2 regions of the Methylomonas stagni genome follow, and region 2 is predicted to be linked to the other one. Evidence: riboswitches for the same ligand, from Rfam matches in the RefSeq annotation. Region 2 holds a riboswitch; the other holds the start of a gene.
What was found. Region 2 has a riboswitch for cyclic di-GMP ahead of ACP4CD_RS05085 (hypothetical protein). Riboswitches for the same ligand answer to the same signal wherever they lie in the genome.
Positions count from the first base shown of each region.

Region 1: another riboswitch for cyclic di-GMP. It lies ahead of ACP4CD_RS12240 (hypothetical protein); the one in region 2 lies ahead of ACP4CD_RS05085 (hypothetical protein).

Region 1 covers NZ_CP189557.1:2,643,718-2,650,905, reverse strand. Annotated here, with positions in the region: gene ACP4CD_RS12255 (amino acid adenylation domain-containing protein) at 1-1,501, shown strand, start outside; gene ACP4CD_RS12250 (hypothetical protein) at 1,503-1,811, shown strand; gene ACP4CD_RS12245 (ABC transporter permease) at 1,889-2,509, shown strand; cyclic di-GMP riboswitch class I at 2,942-3,018, shown strand; gene ACP4CD_RS12240 (hypothetical protein) at 3,119-3,889, shown strand; gene ACP4CD_RS12235 (VPLPA-CTERM sorting domain-containing protein) at 4,024-4,809, shown strand; gene ACP4CD_RS12230 (hypothetical protein) at 4,838-5,698, shown strand; gene ACP4CD_RS12225 (hypothetical protein) at 5,698-7,188, shown strand, end outside.
Region 2 covers NZ_CP189557.1:1,067,075-1,074,262, forward strand. Annotated here, with positions in the region: gene ACP4CD_RS05070 (sigma-70 family RNA polymerase sigma factor) at 1-204, shown strand, start outside; gene ACP4CD_RS05075 (FecR family protein) at 247-1,260, shown strand; gene ACP4CD_RS05080 (TonB-dependent siderophore receptor) at 1,492-3,954, shown strand; cyclic di-GMP riboswitch class I at 4,022-4,101, shown strand; gene ACP4CD_RS05085 (hypothetical protein) at 4,211-4,981, shown strand; gene ACP4CD_RS05090 (hypothetical protein) at 5,067-5,903, shown strand; gene ACP4CD_RS05095 (VPLPA-CTERM sorting domain-containing protein) at 5,896-6,750, shown strand; gene ACP4CD_RS05100 (hypothetical protein) at 6,747-7,188, shown strand, end outside.

The DNA.
Region 1 (7,188 bases), 1.6 Mb from region 2:
GCGCGTCTGGCCGCAAGGGCGAATCAATTTATACGCGCACAGTTACGGCGGCACCGTCGTCTACGAAATGCTGCGCCAGTTGCAAGATTCGGCCTACGAAATCGGCGAAGTGGTGTTGATCGATAGCGGTTTGTTGTTGAGGCAAAGCCGCGTGGACAAAGCCTCGGTCAAGGCCTTTTGCAACTTCATGCTGACTAGCGCCGGCATTTCGCCCGAGCCTTATCGCGCCGCCATCGCCGACGTTTTAAAAACCAAGCCCTACTCGGAATGGAAAGACTGCTTTGCGTTGCTGTTGGCGGATATCGTTCCTAATCTGGATGCCGGGGATTTTCGGAAAATCTGGCAGGTGACCGAGGCGTCGATTACCGCTAATTACCGTTACACCGCCAAGTTGCCGTACCGAGTGACGCTGGTGATCGCCGACGGCAGTAAAGGTTGGTTGGCGGCCAACGAGTGGGACGATTACTACCAAGCCGTCCATGTCATCAAGGCCAAGGGCGAGCATTTCACGGTGGTCAAGCAGCCTTTTTGCGCGGCTTGGTTGCGAGAACTGAGTCCGGAGCCGGCTGCTCAGCCGTCAACGCTAGCCGCGCCGCCGCTTGCCGAGCCTGGCGCGACCGCTAGCCTGCTGAGCGTTAGGGGGCTGGAGAAGCATTACGGAAAAGTCACGGCGGTCGCCGGCGTCAGCTTTGAATTGCAAGCCGGGACGTGTTTCGGCTTGCTGGGTCCGAACGGCGCCGGCAAGACCTCCACGCTGGAAATGATGGAGGGCATACTCAAGCCCAGCAAAGGCGAGATCTTGTTTCGCGGCGAGCCTATCGACCGGCGTTATAGCCAACATATCGGCATTCAGTTTCAGCATACGGCCTTGCCGGACACCCTGACGGTCAAGGAATCCCTGCAACTGTTTCAAAAGCTGTATCCGCGCGGTTTGCCGCTGGAAGAGATTATCGAAGCCTGTGCCTTGCAAGACTATATCAATCGCGATTCCCGCAAATTGTCCGGCGGTCAGCGGCAACGCTTGTTGCTGGGCATCGCCTTGATCAACGATCCCGACATTTTGTTTCTGGACGAACCGACCACCGGCCTGGACCCGCAATCGCGCCACAACTTTTGGAGCTTGATTCGGGAGATTAAAACGCGCGGCAAGACCATTGTGCTGACCACGCATTACATGGAGGAAGCGGAGCAGCTTTGCGACGAAATCGCCATCATGGATCAAGGCCGGATTATCGTCCAGGACACGCCACAGAATCTATTGCGGGAGCATTTCGACGGCGTACTGATCCGTTTACCGAGTGCCAGCGGCCTGGCGGACATTCCGGGTTTGCCGTTCGCGGTGACTGCCGGCGCCGAAACGGTCGAGTTCGTCACCGCCAATGTGGAAGCGGCGATCGCCCAATTGACGCGCTTGCATGTCTCGCTGGAAGGCTTGACGGTCGCCACGCCGAATCTGGAAAACCTGTTTCTTAAATTAACCGGCCACTCCTTGAGAAGTTGAGATGAAGCATTTTTTGGCATTGCTAAAAGCCCGCAATATCGAATTGATCCGCGACAAAGCCACCTGGATCTGGAATTTCGTGTTTCCGGTGATTTTGATCGTCGGCATAGCGGCGATATTCGACGATCAGGACAGCGCGCTGTTTAAAGTGGGCGTGACCGGCGAGGCTAATTCGCAGATTACCGCGTTTAAGACCACCCAATATCTGCAATTCATCGACTACCCGGAACTGGATAAGGCGTTAGCCAAACTGCAGCATCATCAACTGGATATGGTGGTGCAAGGGGGGCGGAAAACGGCTATTGGATAAACGACAGTTCCGGGCAGGGCTATCTGCTGGAAAAAGTCCTGCTGGCTGGCGATCGAGCCGCCACCTGGAAAAAGCAAGTGGTTTCCGGGCGGCGGGTACGCTACCTCGATTGGGTTTTGCCCGGCATTTTAGCCATCAACATCATGCACGGCAGTTTGTTCGGAGTCGGATTTACGATCGTCAGGTATCGCAAAAGCGGCGTGCTTAAACGCTTGAAAGCCTCGCCGGTCAACGCTTTTGAGTTCCTGTCGGCGCAAGTCGTCAGCCGGCTGGGGCTGTTGATGCTGGCGGTCGTGCTGCAATTTGTCGCGATGAACGTCTTGTTCGACTTTTTAGTGCAGGGGGCTTATGCCTTGTTGGCGCTGATAGCGGTACTCGGTTCGGTAACTTTGATCAGTCTAGGTTTGTTGATGGCGAGCCGGACCGGTAGCGAGGAGTTGGCCTTGGGCATCCTGAACCTGCTGACCTTGCCGATGATACTGCTGTCCGGGGTTTGGTTTTCGCTGGAAGGCGCACCGGCGCTGTTGCAGAACCTGACGCTGATTTTCCCGCTAACCCACATGCTGCAAGCGGCTCGCGCGGTCATGATCGACGGCGCCGGTTTGGCCGAGATAGCACCGGCGTTGATGAGCCTGGCCGCGATGACGCTGTTGTTTCTAACGACCGCCGCGCTGCGGTTTAAATGGGTGGAAGATTGAGGAGCGGTCAATCCATGGAGGTCCGTGCGACTCACCGGGAGCTGGCGCATTCCGCCCGTTGATTCGACGTGGCTTAGGTTTCGAGATACGTGGAGTTGTCACAAATACCGGCGAATCGTTTGAATAGGTGATTTCACGCAGTTGCTGAGGCAAATCACGTGGTTTGGGTTTGTTTGGCCGTCGGTAAAAATGTTAGTCGTTGTAAAACAATGGCTTTTTAATTGGCCTGGTCTTTGCTGTTAGATCAGCAACTCGGGAAATGACGATAGGTTTATGTCGGCGGGTTTGCGTTTCGCGACGCTCTCTCTAAGCCAGTATCGTTGGGTTTCGAGCCTTGGCGGCTGCCGAATGACGGCATCTTGCGCCGTTCGGAAAAGCCGCCGGAAATCTAGGAAAACCTCGCTCAAGGATTCGGGCGATGCCGCACGGAAGCGGCAATTTCGCCACATCCGCCGCGAGGCGGAGCCGGAAAGCCACGGGTCTTGGAATAAGACGGCCGGGTTGCCTTCGAACTTTGGGCTCTGCAATGGGATGTGACGCGCTTCCATCCGTATCGGGGCCTGGATTTTGCCCATTAAATCAATCTTAGATCGTTTTGTAAGGAAAACAATGAACCTATTAAACAAACACAGTTTGAAAGCGGCCTATGCCGGCGTTCTGGCAATCAGCGTATTCGGCGGCGGTCTGTTAACGGCAGGCGATGCCAACGCGGCCCTCGTTAGCGGCGTCGCGAATATGACCATCGACAATTCCGCATTTACCTCGGCTGTTGGCGGTTCCGAAGGTTGGTATATCGCCAATTTTTGGGACGAGAGTTATAACGCAACGCCGATCGATCTGGACACGACCGGCGGTGTTGCTCTCAGTCAGACCGAGACCTTCAGCGTTTCGTTGCCGGTGAACGCCAATGGCACCACCATCAGCTACGGCGCGAGAAAGCAGGAGGCCACGACGATGGATGCCAGCAACACGGCGGCAGGCCAAATCGGCTTGAGCGGTGCATTTCGGATGGAACCCGCCGGTGGCGGCTCCTACCTGAACCCTGGTGATTTTTACCTGAAAAAAGCCAGTGGGACGTGGAATATCTTTACCTACAGCGCCGGTTTTAGTAGCCCCGCGCAAGATCCAGCCTTGTTCCGCTTGGTGAATGCCACCGAGTCGGTCAACGGTAATGGCGAATTATCGCTAAGCGGCGATTTGTATCTTTCCACTTTGGGTTACTCCTGGAATTTGCTGTTTAACGGCAGCACATCGGTCAAAGTGGGTACCTTCAATCTGGCGCCCGCCGCAGTGCCGCTGCCGGCCGGCGTGTGGTTGTTCGGGAGCGGATTGGTCGGCCTGTTAGGCGCCTCCAGAGGTAAATCGGGCTTATCCGCCTAAGCCTTACCAGACCGCTCATCCTTCCGTCGCAAAAGGCTGCGGGGCGCTTTGCTTTCCGTTAACGGTCGGGGGTAGAGCCCGAACTTGGCCGGTAAGCGACTTATTAGAAACCCAATTTTTTTCAAGGAATACGCATGAAATTTCTATACCTGATCGTGCTGTCGTTAACCCTTGCCGCGACATCCGCGCACGGCGCTACCGTATCCGGCGGTTCGCTGATTATCAATATCGATCGAGACGCTTTCGAGAACGGTATCGATCTAGATAGGACCGCTGCGCCATCCATATACGTCGAGGAATACTACGACGCTTCGCTGGCCTCAAAAACCTTTGAAGAGTTGCGCGATTACAATACGCCCGTCGATCTGACCGATTACGCGGCGAACGAAATTCCGGCCACCGGATTGAAATTTACCGTCAATGGTGCCCATGTGGCCGACAACCCGTCGGGTCGGCACAATAGCGCCACTGCCTTCACGTTCGACCCCAACGACATTACCGGCACCGCGTCGGGCTCTATCGGCCTGGCCGGCGGCCTGCGCTATCGAGTGGATGTCGCGCCCCCCACTAACCGGGTATTAATGGGCGACATGACGCTGACCTATAATCCCGCGGAAGCGCTAAAAACGCCGGAAAGTTCGGATTGGGTCATTTACAACACCCTCGGCTTTAAAGCGGTGGCTTTCGAGTTGTTTAACGTGGTTTCCGAGATCAACGGAAACGTGCTGTCTTTGAGCGGCGAGTTGGGTTACGGTTGGGGATTCGATCATCTTGGGGCCGGTCCGGCCCGCAATGCTAATGCGCGCATCGGTACCTTCAGCTTTCAAACCTCCGTGGTCCCGCTGCCGGCCGCCGTCTGGATGTTTATGACCGGCTTAATCGGCATGGGCGTGAGCGGTTTTCGCAACCGATCCGCTTGATCGGGATATCAGTTAACAGGAGGTTTCGATGACATGCCATCGCCTTGAAACATCAAAATACTTGACCGCGGTTTCGACGGTTTTCGCGCTGGTCGCCGGCGGATTCGTTACGCAGGCCGATGCCGCGTTGTTAAACGCGAATTCCGGAGGCACCTTCACGATGAATCTGGACCGCGATGCTTTAGCGCTCTCCAACTTCGGCTCGTTGACCCAGCCGGGATACTTTCTGGCGCAATATTTCGACACCATCGAGTCCGACTACACGGTTCGCACCGATTCGTCGTTTTACTTCAATAATCCGACGCGTGTCGAAATTCCAGCCGTGAACTTGGTACACGACATCACCCCCGTCAGTGCCAGCAACCCCAGCGGTCAGCTTTCCGGCCGCAACGTCCAAGCCACGACGCCGGACTTCTCGATCGATTCGGACACCTTGGCGGGTACCGGCACGATGGGCATGACCGGCGTCGAGATGTTTCGAGGAAGCTTTTCCGGCACCTTGCTGAACGGCGATTACTCGCTGAAATACGACCCGGAGGCGCGGCAGACCATGTGGGATGCCTTTGGCGTTTCGGGCACGCCGGGCGGCTGGTATTTGCAGAATAACGTTTCGTTTAGCGCGGTGGCTTACGAATTGGCTAATTTGCGGTTGCAGTACAGCAGTGCCGGCGATTGGATGCTCAGCGGCGATTTATTACTGTCCCCCGAAAACGCGTTCTTTTTGAAAAATACCGTCTTGGCCGATTTGGGGGATTTTTGTTTAGGCGTGGGTGCCTATAGCGGTTGCGGCCAAGTGGCCGCCGTTCCATTGCCTTCGGCGGTTTGGTTCTTCGCTTCGGGGATTGCCGGTATCGGTATCAACGGCTATCGCCGATTCAGGAGGGCGTGATGGACGTTCGCCTAGGTCGCGCCGCGCCGTTGCCGCGAGGGATTTCCGCCCATTGCTTGGGCTTGAGCGTGTTAGCGGTCTGCGGCGCGATGCCGGAAAGCGCCGCTGCGCAATCGCTGTTTCCGTACGGACCGTATTCGAGCATTCAAATGAATGTGGACCCGACCGGCGATAACGTTGTCGGCGACGCGGCTCACGAGCCGACGATCGCTCTCGATCCGAATAACCCAGACCGGTTGGTCGCGGGCTGGAAGCAATTTACCAGTATCGCTTCGGGCAGCCGGGAAGGCGGTTGGGCTTATAGCGACGACGGCGGTAAGCACTGGCATTTTCAAGGCGTGGTGACGCCGGGCGAACAACGGACCAACATCATGGTGGATGTCGATTCGGCGGGCAATTTCTACTACCAGAGTCTGCATTACGACAGCACCGGCAACTTCGCGGCGGACGTGCAGGTCTTCAAGTCGCTGGATGGCGGCGTCAGCTGGCAAGCGCCGGTCTACGCCCACGGCGAAGGCGCGGATAAAGGCCGAATCGGCATAGACCGGAGCGGAACCGCCAGCGACGGCCATATTTATTTGCACTGGCGGGAAGGTTTGGACGACAAGCGTTTTACCCGCTCGGTTGACGGCGGCCTGAGCTACGAAGCGCCGGTCAGCGTGCCGGAAAACCCGTCGTTCGGTACCATCGGCGTAGGTACCAACGGCGAAGTGTATCTGGCCGGTCGTAAGGAAAGCGGCAGCTTGGTGGGTACCAAGCTGGTCTACGACGGTTATTTGTTCGCCACCTCGTTGAACGCTCGCGATCCCAACGCAATACCAAGTTTCACGACCCAAGCCATCGATATGGGCGGTTCGCCGATCACCTTCATGATTCCCAACAATCCCAACCCGCTTGGTCCGATCGGCGATATTCAAGTCGCCGTCGATCATTCGGCAGGTGCGTTGCGCAACAACCTTTATCTGCTGGCTCCGGTCGATCCGCCGGGCACGGACAATCTGGACGTCAACTTTATCCGCAGTAGCGACGGCGGGCTGACCTGGTCGGCGCCGCTGCGCATCAACACGGATACGGCGGATCGGAACGCCTTTCAGTGGTTTCCGATGTTGGGCGTTGCCGACAACTCGCGGATCGATGCGGTTTGGTACGACACCCGCGAAAAACTCCAAGCCGGCACATCCCAGTTGTTTTATTCCTACTCATGGGACGGCGGGGCGACTTGGAGTCCGAATCGAGCGGTCACCGCGACCTTCAACACCCAAACCGGTTATCCGTTGGGCGTCGACAAAATCGGCGACTATAGCCATCTGGTTTCCGACAAATACGGCGCTCACGTGTCCTACACCGCGACCTACAACGGCGAGCAGGATGTGTACTATTTGAATGTATTTCCGGATTGCAATAACAACGGCAAATCCGACGTCTTGGACATCGAGCAACGCCAAAGCGGCGATACCAACCAAAATCATCTGCCCGACGCTTGCGAAAAC
Region 2 (7,188 bases):
GTTCTGATCGGGCGCGAGCGTCTGCAAGCGCTTCATAGCTCATTAGCCGAGCTGCCGTTACAATGTCGAACGGTCTTTCTGCTGCATGGTGTCGAAGGCCTCACCTATTCGCAAATCGCCGAGCGCTTGGGCATATCCAAGTCCTTGGTTAATAAACTGTTGGCTCAAGCGATGCATCACTGCGCAGACCGCATGGCCGAGTGATCGGCCACGCCGCATATACCACCCACCTCTTCTAAACTCAGCATGTCCGATTCCTCCGACGCGCTCCCCGATACTTCGCCTAAACAACAAGCCTTGAATTGGCTGGTCAGATTGCGCGACGACCAATTGACCGACGCCGATCTGGAAGACTTCGCGATTTGGTTAGCCAGCGACCCCGCTCACGCCGACGCGTATAACCTAGCGGAAGCGCTTTTCCACGATATGGTTCTAGCGGGACGTGAACAGCCACGACCGAGCAGTGCCGCCCCAATTTCGAGTATACGTCCTTTGATGCGCTCGGTCGCTCCCAAACCTCGCAAACACCGTTGGCGCCGGTTACTAGGCGCCGCGGCCATCGCCGCGGCCTGGTTACTGGCAACGCAGTTGATTCTGCCGCGTCAGGCCCACTGGCTGGACGCGCTGCTTAGCGACTATCGTACCCAAACCGGCGAATTGCGCGATATCCGCTTAAGCGACGGTAGCCGGCTGATGTTGAACACCGACAGCGCGATTTCGGTCCAGTTCGATGCTGGGCTGCGCCGTATTGTATTGCATCACGGTCAGGCCAGTTTCAGCGTGGCCCCGGACAGCACGCGACCGTTCGAAGTAGCGGCCGCCGATGTGACCGTGCGCGCCCTGGGAACGATATTCGACGTCTATAAAACCGACGCCGGCTTGACCCGAATCGAAGTCAAGGAACACGCCGTCGCGGTCAGCGCCGGCCGCGAGACCAAACTCGAAGTCGCGGCCGGTCAGGCCGTCGAACTACGAGAGGGCCGGCCCTTGGCGGCACCCGCCCCTGAGCGGCTGGATCAATCCGGCGCGTGGCAGCAGCGTCGCCTAATCATCAACGACAAGCCCTTAGCGGAATTGGTTGCCGAATTGGAACGTTATCGTTACGGCAGGATTTTTCTTAGCGATACCGAATTGGCCAGGCAACGCGTCAGCGGCGTGTTTGCCTTGGACGATCCGGATAGCGCGCTGAAAACGCTAACCTTGGCCTTGAATTTGAAATCGTCTCGGCTAGGACCGTTTTGGACGGTTTTACATCGTTAACCCGCTTACTCTCCCGCTTGCCGCCGGGCCCGGCCCCCGCCCGATCACCACGATTACGTTCCCGCTTGCACTTAAGCCATGACTGCAATGTTTCGAATAGTGAGTCGGCGAAATCCTGTTCATCTTGGCGCTTGTGTTGCTCTCGGATATTTTTTTGTTTTTTTCGTAGTCGATTTTCTCGCTCGAACGACTTCCTTATTGAAGACAGTCATTGTCAAAACAGGAAGACGTTTGAAACACCGACCCGTACCCAGCCGCCGTTACCACTCAGCCCAAGTCGCCACGCCGGCCACAGGCGTCGACAAAGTCGCGTTGCTGTGCGTGGTCACTTCACTGAGCGGCACGATGGTTTGGATACCGGTTTTGGCCGAGCCGGTTGGATTCGACTACAACATACCCGCTCAGTCGTTGAACGACGCGCTGATCGAATTCGCCGCCAAGTCTAACCTTGAATTGGTATTTCCGGTTGACGACTTACGCAGTCTGAACGCTCCCGCACTGAAGGGACGCATGAGCGTGGAACAAGGGCTACGCGTCCTGTTGCAAAACAGCCGGTTGACGTTCCGCTTTCTGGGCGCCCGTACGGTCACGCTCGAGGCCGGGGAGCGCAGCCCTAACCCGCAACGGGCTCCGGTTGCGTTGCCGCCAGTCACGGTCATCGGCAAACCGATTGCCGAACCGGCCGACGATGTCGCCTCGTATACCCTCGACCAAATGCAGAGCGCCACATTGACCGACACGCCGGTGCGACGGATTCCGCAAACGGTCGCCAGCGTCACCCGCGACCTGCTGGACGACCAGCAAGCCGTCACGGTTAGCGAGGCCTTAAGCAACGTCAGCGGCGTGGTGGCGCGCAATCCCTTGTATTCGCCGGTCCTGGAAGGGACGCTCATTCGCGGCTTTCCCTCCGAGCAACTGCTGGACGGCTTTACCCAGTATTACAATCCCGGCGACCGGGAAAGCACGATTAACGTTGCCAGCCTGGAAGTGCTCAAGGGCAGCAACGCCCTGCTCTACGCCGGCGGCTCGGGCGCCCCGGTCGGCGGTGTCGTGAATTTGATTTCCAAGCAAGCTCGACCCGAGGCTTTCGGCGAATTCGGCTTCCGAACGGGATCTCACGACTACTTTCAACCGAATTTCGATATCAATCAGCCTTTGCATAGCCGGGTTTGGCTGCGGATGACCGGTGAATTTACCGATGCCGGCAACCGCGTCGATGCGGTCGAGACCCAGCGTTACAACTTGAATCCGGCCCTGACCTTCACCGACAACCATCGTAACAAGCTTACCTTGCGCGGGAAATTGTCGCATTGGCGGCAAACCGAGTATCAAGGCTTGCCGGCCACCGGCACCTTAGCCGGCCGGTTTCGGCTCCCACCGGACAGCTTTATCGGCCCGGCCGATGCGCCCCAAAGCCGTTCGGACAGCCAAGCGATTTGGGGCGAGTTCGAGCATCGTTGGGATAAGCACTGGACGATCACGCTGAAAAGCCGGGTGTCTCGAGCCAGTTTCGATCAGCGGGTGCAAACGCTATTCGGCGACGATGGCTTTATAGCCGATCGGCCGCTGAGCGCATTGGGAGCGTCGGCATGGGGGCTGGTTAACGCCGAGTTGTATCAAGGCCAACGCGAGTTCAGCGTGCTCGGCTATCTGACCGGAAAGTTCGCCTCGGAAAACAGCGAGCACACGTTGGTCATCGGTGCCGACCGCGGCGAACTCGACGATATTGGCTTCGTCGGCGCCGATTTGGCGAATACCGGTTTGGTGGATCTTGCCCAACCCAACTTCGGGTTAAGGTATGCCGTCCCCGAACCGGCGCAGCCAAACCAGTTTATCGGTAATCTGACCTACGGCGGCTATCTGCAATGGCAGGGCAGTTTTTACAATCGGCTACATTTGCTGGCCGGCTTGCGTAGAGGGAAGGTGGCCATCGATTTTCGAAACACCGCGAGCGGCCGCTCGAACAGCACCGACACCGAGAAATGGTTGCCCCGGTTGGGCGTCGCCGTCGACATCGGTTCAGCCTGGACCTGGTTTGCCGGTTACAGCGAAGGTATGCGCGGCCAGCCCTTCGTCGAGTTTGCCGATACGCCGTTGCCGGAATTGGCGCGCCACGTCGAGACCGGTTTGAAATTCGATATCGACGGTATCTGGCGCGGTCAATTTGCCGTATTCCGAATCGACCGCGAACGGGTAGCGGTAACCGATGGGAACGACACCTTGCTACGCTCGACCGCCTCCGGCGGTCAACGCGCCGAGGGCGTGGAAGCGGACTTGAATTGGCGGTTATCGGAAGGGCTGGATTTGCTTGGCAATTATGCGTACACGTTGGCGCGCTACCAGGACGATAAAGCCGGCGTTCCGGCCGGTAACCGTTTGCCTCAGGTGCCCGACCAGGCCGGGCGGCTGTGGTTGAATTACCAACTGCCGGCCTCCTTACTGCCCGGTTGGCGAATCGGGGTTGGCGTGAATTTAAGCGCGGGCGCCTATTTATCCAAGGACAACCGCTTCAAGACCTCCGGCTACCACTGTGTGGACGCCAGTCTGGGGTACGAAACGTCGGCATGGAAATTGGCGGCCACCGTCAAAAACCTTAGCGGCGAACATTATTATCGACCTTTCGATTATTTCGACGGCCGGGTCGCACCCGGCGCGGATACCGAACTGTATTTCAACATCGCGTACCGCTATTAGGTCGCCTGAACACACGGAGCTAAAGGACGGATCACTTAAGGAACTAGAGTGAAGCCGCCGGGACCGGCGGCAAAAACGCCACATCCGCCGCGAGACGGAGCCGGAAAACCACGGATCTTTGGACCAAAAGACCGCCGGGTTGCCCGTACTGCCATGTTCGCTTCCAGCGCCGGACCGAAAACTCGGTCCGGCGTTACGGGAAACGTGCGCCTTGCGGCCAGACATTTTCATTATTTCGACCCTTTAAGGACATGCCATGACACAAAAACACAGTTACCGATTGCAACTAGCCACCGCCGGTGCTCTTTCCATCGCGATGTTGGGCGGATTTCTCGCGCCTGCCAGCGCTGAAGCCGCGCTCGTTACCGGCAGCGTCGGCATTTCAATCGACAACGCGGCGTTAGCCGCCGTCACCGGTGGTTGGCGGATCGATAGCTTCTTTGATGCCAGCTACAACCAGATCGCCATTACCGCCGATACCGTCGGCGGCATTGCATCGGCCATCGACATGACGCTAGCGATTAACACCAATCTTACGACGGTCAGTTACGCCGCCGTCAACCGCACGCTACAAGCGACCACGATGGAGGTCGGTAACACCGCCAGTGGCCAAATCGGTCTCAGCGGCGGCATGCGCATGTCGGTACCCGGCACCAGTAGCGGCTCATTAACACCTTACGATTTTCGTCTGCAAAAAATCGGTGGCGTGTGGAATCTGGTGACTTACGACCAATTTTTCTCGGGCACCACCTTTTTGCAACTGACCAATGCCAGCGAAACCGTGAACGCCGGCGGCGAACTGACTTTGAGCGGTGACCTGATTTTTGGAAGCGGCAGCAATAAGTATCCCAGCCCGTTCGGCCTGACCTGGGGATCGTTCCTGGGGATTTCCGCCACCGATACGGTCGTCGGCAGCCTCTCGATGAACCTTCCGGCGGCGGTACCCGTGCCGACCGCCGTCTGGTTGTTCGGTAGTGGTCTGATTGGCTTGGTCGGTGCGACGCGCCGTAAGAACCTTGCGGTTTAAGCCAACCTTTTTGCTGGTTCGATCAGAGCGCCGCGACAGATTGTGCCGGCGCGGCGCTTGCTCACCGTTTTTTACAGGAATCGCGATGCCTATTTTGCCTTTTTACCGAATCCGCCTCGGGCTACCCTTGGTTGCCGCGTTGGCGCTGTCGCCGAATGCGATGGCCTTGGTTCTAAACGCGCCGAACTCCGGCACGTTTACGATGAATCTGGACACTGTCGCGCTGGCACCTTACGCTGGTGGCTATTACCTCAGCACATATTGGGACGCGGTGGCGGCCGACCCGACCGATCCCGCCACTAGTGGCGGCGCCCTGGTCGGCCAAGTCGCTACCGCCGAAATTCCGGCGCTGAACCAAACCTTCGCGATTACCGCGATCGGCGGCGATATTGCCGGTCAAGCCGCGCAACGCTTTCAACAAGCCACGTCGGCCGACTTTCACATCGATACCGAAAATCTGGCCGGCGGCACCGCCGGTCAAGTCGGTTTGGCGGGCGTCCAAGGCTTCTTCGCGCCAAACTACCCACCCAACGGCGCCGGCTTGGTCAACGGTGATTTCGCGGTACGTTTCGATGCCGCTCGCCAAAACCATGGTGGCAGCGGTTGGTATCTGGACAACAATATTTATTTCACGATGGCGATTTACGACTTCATAAACCTAAGTACTAGCTGGATTGATGCCGATAACTGGCAATTTAGCGGCGAGCTGGCGATGTCGCCGGAAAATGCCGGCATGCTGCTGGGCAGCGCACTGACCGATGTCGGCGACTTTTGTTTAGGCACGGGCAGCTTTGCCGGATGCGGTCAAGTGAGCGCGGTTCCGCTACCCGGTGCCATTTGGTTGTTCGGCACTGGCTTGGCGGTTCTGGGTGGCAAGGGCCGCCGAATGACCATATTCGGTTCGGAGGCTAGCCATGTTTAAGCGCATCGAGCAGTCAGTAGCGCGCTGGTATAGCGCGGCGGCGATAGCCGCGTTGAGCGCCGGCATGCCGGCGCTGGCCAACGCAACCGCGCTGCACGCCAACTTGGGCGGCACGTTTACGACCCAATACGACCGAGAGGCCTTGGCGGTGCTGGTGGGCGGCAGCTCCAGCGCGCCGGGTGAGTTTCTGGTCGCTTACTTCGACACGACGCAATCCGACTACACCCAGTTCAGCGATTCCTACTTCTATCTCGGCAATACCAGCAGAACCGAAATTCCGGCGGTGAATCTGGTTCACGACATCACGCCCATCAGTGTCGCCAATCCGAGTGGTCAGGCCCAAAATCGCTACGTAAAAGCGACGACGCCCAATTTCGCCATCGATAGCGAAACTCTGACCGGAACAGGTAGCCTGGGCATGACCGGCGTGGAATTGTTTCGCGGCAACTACAACGGTTCGCTGGTGACTGGCGACTTCAGCTTGCGTTACAGCGTCGCCAACCGGCAAGCCGCTTGGGACGACTTGGGACAGGCCGGCACACCGGGCGGCTGGTACCTGCAAAACAACATCAGCTTTAGCATGGTGTTGTTCGATTTGGCGAATTTGAGTCTGATAATCGCCGACGCTAATAACTGGCAATTGAGCGGCGACTTGTTGATGAGCCCGGAGAATGCCGATTTTTTAGGCGGTACCCGCCAAGCCGATGTCGGTGACTTTTGTTTGGGTGTCGGCAGTTTCGCCGGTTGCGGTCAAGTGGCCGCCGTGCCGGTGCCGGCGGCGTTTTGGTTGTTCGGCACGGGATTGATTGGCTTGACCGGCATCCGCCGGCGTGGAGTCAAACGATGACCGGCGGCCGTCTCGATCCGATCGCGGCCGCGTGCTTGCTGCTGCTGGGCGCGCAAGCGCCGCTGGCGAATGCAAACGCCGTGACTTACCAACAGTTCGTTAGTGTGCAAATGAACGTCGATGCCGGCGGCCGCAATGTTACCGGCGACGCCGCGCACGAGCCGACCATCGCCCAAGACCCGAATAACCCCAAACGATTGGTCGCCGGCTGGAAGCAGTTTGCGACGGTCGCGTCCGGTAACCGCCAAGGTGGTTGGGCTTACAGCGACGACGGTGGGCTATCCTGGCATTTCCCCGGCGTTGTCACGCCGGGCGAACAGCGCACCAATATCATGGTGGACGTCGATTCGGCCGGCGATTTCTACTATCAAAACCTCCACTACGATGCAACCGGCAGCTACGCTCAAGACGTTCAGGTCCTTAAGTCCACGGACGGCG